Regions from separate parts of the Photobacterium sp. WH77 genome, predicted to be linked through region 1. Evidence: riboswitches for the same ligand, from Rfam matches in the RefSeq annotation. Region 1 holds a riboswitch; the other holds the start of a gene.
What was found. Region 1 has a riboswitch for lysine ahead of L6J37_RS03385 (Na+/H+ antiporter NhaC family protein). Riboswitches for the same ligand answer to the same signal wherever they lie in the genome.

Region 2: it holds a riboswitch for lysine, as region 1 does, so the genes downstream of both, lysC (lysine-sensitive aspartokinase 3) here and L6J37_RS03385 (Na+/H+ antiporter NhaC family protein) in region 1, are expected to answer to the same signal.

Annotation. Positions count from the first base shown of each region.
Region 1 is NZ_JAKLTE010000002.1:205,560-209,926, reverse strand. Features, by position in the region: gene L6J37_RS03390 (thymidine kinase) at 1-130, opposite strand, end outside; gene L6J37_RS03385 (Na+/H+ antiporter NhaC family protein) at 318-1,904, opposite strand; lysine riboswitch at 2,010-2,189, opposite strand; gene L6J37_RS03380 (H-NS family histone-like protein) at 2,564-2,956, shown strand; gene L6J37_RS03375 (lytic murein transglycosylase) at 3,065-4,036, opposite strand; gene L6J37_RS03370 (YcgL domain-containing protein) at 4,053-4,334, opposite strand.
Region 2 is NZ_JAKLTE010000005.1:18,884-23,250, reverse strand. Features, by position in the region: gene L6J37_RS06575 (PglL family O-oligosaccharyltransferase) at 1-461, shown strand, start outside; gene L6J37_RS06570 (pyridoxal-phosphate-dependent aminotransferase family protein) at 533-1,651, opposite strand; lysine riboswitch at 1,908-2,089, shown strand; gene lysC (lysine-sensitive aspartokinase 3) at 2,193-3,572, shown strand; gene L6J37_RS06560 (hypothetical protein) at 3,871-4,367, shown strand, end outside.

The DNA.
Region 1 (4,367 bases):
ACCGGTTATCAATGGCTGCGGTAAAAATTACCGGCGACATGCCGCGTTCACGATAGTTAAAAGACGACTGCAACAGCGTCGTCGACTTCCCGGCATTCATCGCCGAGTAATAAAAATACATTTGCGCCATCAGGCTTTCCGCATCACTCTGAATATCGCAAGATGCTACCGAAGAAGAATGCGAATTGGAAGTCTGGCTCCCGGCTTCATGCGGTGAGACCACTTTACGATGAATTACTGTACACAGAGATAAAAAAACCGGCTCAGTGCAGACTAAGCCGGTTCAGTGCCATCTTTCTACGATAGCTAAGCTGCTCTTACGCGCCTTTCAGCGGGCGTTTGGCAATCCAGGCAAGGGATACACAAACCAGTAAGAAAGCGACTGTCGCAGCCACAAAAGACACCGCCAGAGATTCTGTCATCCCTAACACGGTAAAGCCTACTGCAGAAACAAGTGCAACGGACAATGCGTAAGGCAACTGTGTCGACACATGGTCAATGTGATTACAGCGTGCCCCCGTTGAAGACAATATGGTGGTGTCTGAAATAGGTGAACAGTGATCGCCAAAAACAGAACCAGCCAGTACCGCACTGAGCATAGGCAGAATCAGGCTGATGTCAGTTGCCGCAGCCAGATCACCGGCTATCGACAACATAATACCAAAGGTGCCCCAGGACGTACCGGTCGAGAAAGCCATAATACCGGCCAGCAGAAACAGAATCACAGGCAACCAGACAGGGTTAATATTGCCCTGAACCAAAGTCGACAGGAATTTACCTGTTGCCATATCGCTGATTATGCTACCGATTGTCCAGGCAAAAAACAGAATAAGAATGGCACCGAACATGGATTTCGCACCAATCCATAAAGCATGCGCAATGTGCTTTACCGGAATAGCCTGGCGTCCAACGGCAACCAGTGCCGATAATAACCCCAGCAGACCGCCGTAACACAAAGAGGCCCCAACATCGGTAGACTCAAATGCGCCAAGAATAGAAAACGGTTTACCGTCAGCCTGCAAACTCTGATTACCGGTGTAGATCATGAAGAATAATGTGGCTGCCACCAGTACCAGAATAGGAATAATGAGATCGCCCACTTTTCCATTTTCACTTTCTTCTATTTCAAGTTCGTCATTCAAATCTTTGGCTTCGGCATGAACTTCTTCATTGTCAAACCCGCGAGCATGACTGGCCTGAACTTCATGCTTCTTCATCAAACCAACATCTAATTGGAACCAGGCAACAACAAATACCATCAGCAGCGCGAACACAGCGTAAAAATTCATAGGAGCCAGTTGCATGAAGGCGCTCAACGCAGAATATTCAGTCACACCATGTGAAACCAAAATACCCCCCACCACTGTAATGATATATGCCCCCCAACTGGATGCAGGCATCAGTACACACATAGGTGCGGCAGTGGAGTCCAGAATATAAGCCAGTTTTGAGCGGGAAACATAAAAGCGGTCGGTGACTGGCCGGGAAATCGAACCAACCGCCAAGCTGTTGAAATAATCATCAACAAAAATAAACACGCCAAGAAAAGCCGCTAAAAGTTTTGCACCGCGTTTACTTTTAATCTTAGTTTGCGCCCATTGTGCAAAAGCACGCGTACCGCCAGAGAGCGTCAGTAATGCTGTGGTCATGCCTAATAAAAGCAAGAAAGCAACAATACTCATATTCCAGGTATTGATGCTGTCACCATCTATAAACAGCCCTTCAATTTTGTTTCTCAAATAAGAGACAGTATTGAACATACTGAAATCAGTCAGCAATAACGCACCGATCAAAATGCCAATACCCAGCGAGAGAAGCACTCGTCGAGTAAGAATAGCAAGGCTTAACGCCACGAGTGGCGGTAAAATGGAAATGGAGGATTGGGAAAAATCTACTAGGTTCATGATCTCTACTACAACCGATCGTGGTTGGAGATCTACTGTTAAACACGGTACCGATGTCAACCGTGATGGGAAGCGATATAGGAAAGAGACTGATGCCCCTCCCGACCCCACAGTAGCGCTCCATAGTTAATTGTAAGTTACTATGGCAGTGTTGTCCCTTTCAGTGACAACCCCAGCAAGGTGATTTGACAGACCAGCCTTACTTCGGCATTAGCTCCTTTCACTGACGTTCCTCGGGGTCACCTCCCGCCAGTTACTGATAGATAATGCACCTCTACCCTTAGTCAAGGAATCGCGTATTCTACTTTTTGTTATCTGATTTGCAACTACAGAAAGCCAATATCTGCTACTTTGAGTTAATACTACTGCACTAATCTTCTGTATTTACTTACATTTGCGCCCAAAACGCACTGTAAATGAATATGAAATTATTAGCATTACAGCAAGTTAAAATATTCGTACTCCCCCATTTTATTAACAAGCAAAAAAACGAATGGTGCCGCCTTTCATTGTTCAAAGATAAAGTTCAAGTATAAAAAACCGCCTGATTAATAATGCAAACTAACAATTTTATTTGGCAGTTGGGTTTAAAAAGTATTACTATTGCAGATATAAAGTGATTCACTAATAATTAGTATAACGCCAACAGGAAATTTGAAATGTCTGATGCAATGAAAGCGCTATTAAACCTTCGTAGTCTTCGTGCACTTGCTCGTGAATATTCACTGGAGCAACTGAAAGAAGCCCTGGAAAAACTTCAGACCGTGGTTGATGAACGTGAAGAATCAGAAGCGGAAGAAATCGCGAAAGAAAAAGAGCGCGAAGAAAAACTGAAGCAATACCGAGATATGCTACTGGCTGATGGTATTGATCCTGAAGAACTGATGGCAAACATTGGTAAAGCAAAAACCAAGCGTGCAGCTCGCCCGCCTAAATACAAGTTCATCGATGAAAACGGTGAAGAGAAAACCTGGACAGGCCAAGGCCGCACGCCAAGCGCTCTTAAAAAAGCACTGGATGAAGGTAAATCTCTGGACGACTTCAAGCTTTGATCAAACAAGGTTGATCAAGACCAGATCAAAAAACCCGGCATTGCTGCCGGGTTTTTTATTATTCGCAATTAATAACGCATATCGTTTTTTGTTCAGCTAAATCCGCAGCTACCGAATACTGTCTGCCAGTGTACTGACGGCTAACGCAAAATAATGCGACCGGTTCCATTTCAGTAATGTTTGGTAATTACCGTACACTAAGTAAGCTCTGCCATGATTATCGTCTGGTTGCACCAGCCATGCATTGATATCTACCTTAGGTAGTGCAGTGCCATTCAAACGGCGCACACCCAGTTGATCCCACTCAGACAACGTTTTCATCTTTTGGGATTCCACACCTTTCAGGGTGTCGCTCAACCTATCAGGAATACGTACCTGGCGTCCCCATGTGTATTTGTCATCCCAACCTGATTTACTCAGGTAGTTGGCCGCAGAAGCAAAAACATCATCTTCCGTTTTCCAGATATCAGCTTTATCGTCGCCATTTCCGTCAACAGCAAAGGTCAGGTATGAGGTCGGCATAAACTGAGGCTGCCCCATGGCACCGGCCCAGGAGCCTTTCATATCCGCTGCACTAATATGGCCTTGCTGTAAAATAGTTAAAGCCGCCATGACCTGCTCACGGAAGAAGGCTTCACGGCGACCTTCATAAGCAAGCGTCGTCAACGCTTCAATGACATTATACGAGCCGGTTAAGCGACCAAAATTACTTTCCACGCCCCACAATGCCACGATGAACCTGGGCTGAACACCATACTGACGCCCGATTCGCTCCAGTGCCGTTTTATGCTGCTGATAATACTTATTCGCCTGTTCAATTTTCCACTGGGGAACAGCTTTAGGTAAATATTCATCCAGTGTTAACTTCTTTTCTGGCTGATTTTTATCAGCTTTAACTGCACGTTCAATGAATGTGACATCAGCGAAGGCGGACTCAAGAATCGAATCATCTATCCCCTTCTCACGTGCTTCTTGTTTTAGCCCGGAGACATAATTATCAAAACTTTCATCAGCCGATACTATCGGTGATGCAAGGCCTAGTCCTAAGGACACAAAGACAGCTACCCATTGCTTACGCATATCCACCCTTTCATCGTCATGTATTATTTTCTGACTTATTTGCTTTGTATTCGTCTAGAAGGTTAGTCACAGGAGGCGGAATTTGCAGGTAATAACCCTGGGTAGAGAGCAACTCCCGTACCTTATTGATATCCGCCAACGCTAACTTCCTCTCATTACTCAGTTTTAGCACCATAACAAACTGAGGTGTACCAAAAGTGCTCAATAAGGCTTCAGGTACATCTGAAAAATCATCTTTGGTATTGATATATAAATAGGTGTTTTCTTTTTTAGAGCTTTTATAAATTGCACAAAACATGAGCTGACCTGCAGGTTACCAATCACCATTATC
Region 2 (4,367 bases), on a different contig from region 1:
GCGCCATGCTTTTGCCTGTTGTCGTCAGCCTCTTTATGGCCACCACCTTATATTCAGGCGCCATGCTGACCCGCTTTGAATCATCCACGCCACCCGATTTAACCGCCCTGGATAAGGTCAATAACACCTGGGCCTGGCGCAACCGGTTTGAATGGGATCTTTATCAGACCCAGTTGAAAATGGGCATTCAGCAGGATAATCCTGCGTTGCTGACAAGCTTTATCCATTGGGCTGACCATAAAGCCAAAGAGCTGCCAAGGCCCATTCTGTATCAGTTTCTGATCAAAGCTCATCAGGCATTGGCAAACACTTATCAAGCTGAACAGGTTCGCGAAGAGGCCCGGTATCTTTTCCCGGGTATGGATTTCAGCGATGAAGCGTTACCGCAGTTTTCCAAGCCAAAAACCGTAACCCCCTCGCCGCAGATAGCACAGGCTGAAGGGCAAGCAGACAAAGACTGAAAACAAGAACTGAAGACTTCCCCAAAAAAAAAGCGGCTGCCCGGGCAGCCGCATCTTTTCCTTGCTGATAATTATTTCAGCACCTCTTCCAGCGCCTTCAGGCACAGAGCGATATTCTCTTTACGTGCACCGTATCCCATCAGTCCAATGCGCCATGCTTTTCCGGCCAGAGCCCCCAGGCCGGCTCCGATTTCCAGGTTATACTCTTCCAGCAGAGTCTGACGCACTTTCGCATCATCGGCCCCGTCAGGGATAAAAACAGCATTGAGTTGCGGCAAGCGGCTTTTCTCATCCACCACAAAGCGGATCCCCATAGCTTCCAGGCCATCGCGCAGTAACTCGTGCATCTCGGCATGGCGCTGCCACGCATTTTCCAGCCCTTCATGTTGTAAACGAACCAGTGCTTCGTGCAGCGCATACAAGCTATTGACAGGGGCTGTATGGTGATAGCTGCGCTTACCTTCACCACTCCAGTAGGCCAGCACCAGGCTTTGATCCAGAAACCAGCTCTGAACCGGTGTCTTACGTTGCTGAATTTTCTCCACGGCCCGCGGCGAAAAGGTCAGCGGAGACAGGCCCGGTACACAGGACAAACACTTCTGACTGCCTGAGTACACGGCATCCAGTTGCCATTCATCAACCTTCAGCGGCACCCCGCCCAATGAGGTTACCGCATCAACAATGGTCAGGCAGTCATGGTCACGGGCTAAACGGGATAAGGTTTCAGCATCGCTCAGTGCACCGGTTGAGGTTTCCGCATGCACAAAAGCCAGTATTTTCGCATCCGGATGGGCTTTGAGTGCGGCTTCAACGGCTTGCGGATCAACCGGCTCTCCCCATTCATTATCCACCAGCACAGCTTCACCGCCGCAGCGCACAACATTTTCCCGCATCCGCTCGCCAAATACCCCGTTACGGCAGACGATCACCTTCTCGCCCGGCTCAACCAGATTGACAAAACAGGCTTCCATTCCTGCACTGCCCGGCGCAGATACCGCTATAGTAAATGGGTTGGTAGTCTGAAATGCATACTGAAGCAATTGCTTAAGCTCATCCATCATTCCAATGAACAGTGGGTCAAGATGACCGACAGTCGGGCGGCTGAGCGCCTGCAACACCTGCGGATAAATGTCCGACGGACCGGGTCCCATCAGTATGCGTTGAGGTGGGTAAAAACTGTGAATTGTCATAAGGCTTCTCCATCTGCACAGACACATAAGTTACTTATAATTCAGTGCATTAGTTATTGTTGGCAACAGTCGCTTTTACAGGGCATTCCTAGCGAGCATAACAGAACCACCCGTACCTGAAACCAGGCAGGCAAATTTATGCAAAGTCAGTAACAATCTTGACACAGAAAAATGCATTCAAGCATTGACAAAGCCCCCCCTCTCATATTCAATAAGGGCAATTTTTGTTCACCCTGAGAAAGCTCATTTTTCAGGTGAAAACGGAAGAGGCGCGTTATCCAGGTATCTATGCGGCGGGGCCCCACCCCAAAGCACCATAGAGAGGGGGAGCAACGCCGAGATACGGTGAGACAGGGGGCTTGCCGTATCGGCTTTGAAGGTTGAATCCTTCTGGCTGTCACCTGCATCATCCAGTGCAGGTGGAGAGCTTCTGGTAGCAGCAGTCTTAGTACGTCTCGCCTAATGGCTCTTCTGACACTCAAGTCGGAAAGATTCCCCAAATTTTGCCCCATGTTTACGCTTTGTTAAGTGGGAGATCACATTGAGCCCTGTAATTTCTTCTTCAGCGTTGAACGCTGAAATCACAGTCGCAAAATTTGGCGGCACTAGTGTGGCTGATTTCGTTGCAATGAGCCGTAGTGCTAAGATAGTTATCAATAATCCGACAACCAAACTGGTGTTGATCAGTGCGTGTTCCGGTGTGACTAATATTTTAGTCGAACTGGCCAACGGCGTGGCCGATGCCGGGCACCGACATAACCTGATGGAGCGCCTTCGCGCCATTCACCACAGCGTGCTGGCGGATTTACAGCAGCCTGAACAGGTTGCGGGTAACATTGATGAACTGCTCGATCAGGTCGCCGAACTTGCCATAAAAGCCGCAGAACATAAATCGGCTGAGCTGACAGATCAACTGGTTGCCAACGGTGAATTGCTGTCTACCCATCTGTTTACGCAAATCATGTGTGAGATGGGTGCTGACGCATTGCGCTACGATATCCGGGAAGTGCTGCGTACTGACAGCCGCTTTGGTAAAGCCAGCCCTGAACAGGAAATGATTCGTCAACTGACAGAGGAAAAGCTATTACCTCTGCTGCAGGATAAGATTATCGTTTCTCAGGGTTTCATCGGTAGTGATGAGCAAGGTCGCACCACAACACTTGGCCGCGGTGGCAGTGATTACAGTGCCGCCCTTATGGCTGAGGCGGTGAGTGCCGGCACATTGGAAATCTGGACTGACGTCCCAGGCATGTACACCACAGATCCGCGTATTGCGCCCAAAGCCACGCCAATCAAAGAAATCAGCTTCAGCGAAGCCTCTGAGATGGCCAATTTTGGCGCCAAGATCTTGCATCCATCGACATTGATCCCGGCCGTTCGCCGTCAGATCCCTGTGTTTGTTGGATCGTCCAGGGCACCAGAGCAAGGCGGCACCTGGATCCGTAAATCCGTTACTGAAGCACCGCTGTTCCGTGCGCTGGCACTGCGCTCGAACCAGACCCTGATCACCCTGACCAGCCTGAACATGTTTCATGCTTATGGTTTCCTGGCCGAAGTCTTCCGGATTCTGGCTGAGCATAAGGTCTCTGTTGATCTGATTTCTACCTCTGAAGTCAGCGTGTCTTTGACCATGGATCAGACCGATACAGGCGGCGGCGCACCCACGCTGCCTCCGGGGGCGCATGCCGCGCTCAGTGAGCTGTGTCGCGTTGAGATTGAACAGGATCTGTGCCTGATTTCGCTGATTGGTAACCGCATGAGTCAGACTGCCGGTTCAGTGAGTACCGTGTTCGATTCGCTGGACGAGTACAAGCTGCGTATGATTTGCTACGGTGCCAGCCCGCACAACCTGTGCTTCCTGGTTAAAACCGAACATGCCATGCCTATTGCTCAGAATCTGCACCGTAAGATTTTTGAGTAATTTCACGTCCCGTTCCGGTAAAAAAGGCGCTCATTGAGGGCCTTTTTTTTCGCAATAAGGTATTGTATTTTAAGGTAATTAGCTTTAATGATGACCACATGTTGGCCACATCTTCATTTGTTAATTTCAATTTAATATCTTCCAATTCATTATCGTGAGACAGTTAAAAAGCAACCGCATACTACACAGGGCTATAACTGGCTTTCAGCATGGCAAAGAAATGATAGACTATGCTATATGTTTTGTTACGCTGCTAATTTGATTAACTTAAATAAACCATAATGCGTCGGGATGATTTATGGAAAATGTAAAGAATAGAGTAAGTAAAATTTTTCCGTATAAAAACATTGTTTTTTGGTTGTCTTTTTTCCTCTTTTTTATTTTGGTTTCGCTTTCAATATTAATAGCTAACAATTCAGAGAGTCTACCTCCTTTATTGGAGAAGTTTACTAAAACATACAACGCTCCTTTAAGTTTATTTAATATCCTTTTACCCTTATTTATCAGTAGTTATATATCAGTAAAAACATCTCAACCATCTAAATTAGAATTGGAAACATTCAAAAACAAAATAATAAGGGACGAGTTCAATGATAAAGAGCGGCACTTTATAAACACTTTTGGCAGCATATCAAAAAACTACAGTTTTTCATTTGTATTGCAGGATGATTTGCCTGTGATATTTACAACTATTTATGAAGGTGATCGACTAATTGAGAAGGGTAAGTTTTCTATAAAAAAAGACTTAACATCTCAGTTAAAGCATTACTTCGATTGTACGGAAAGAATTTTAGA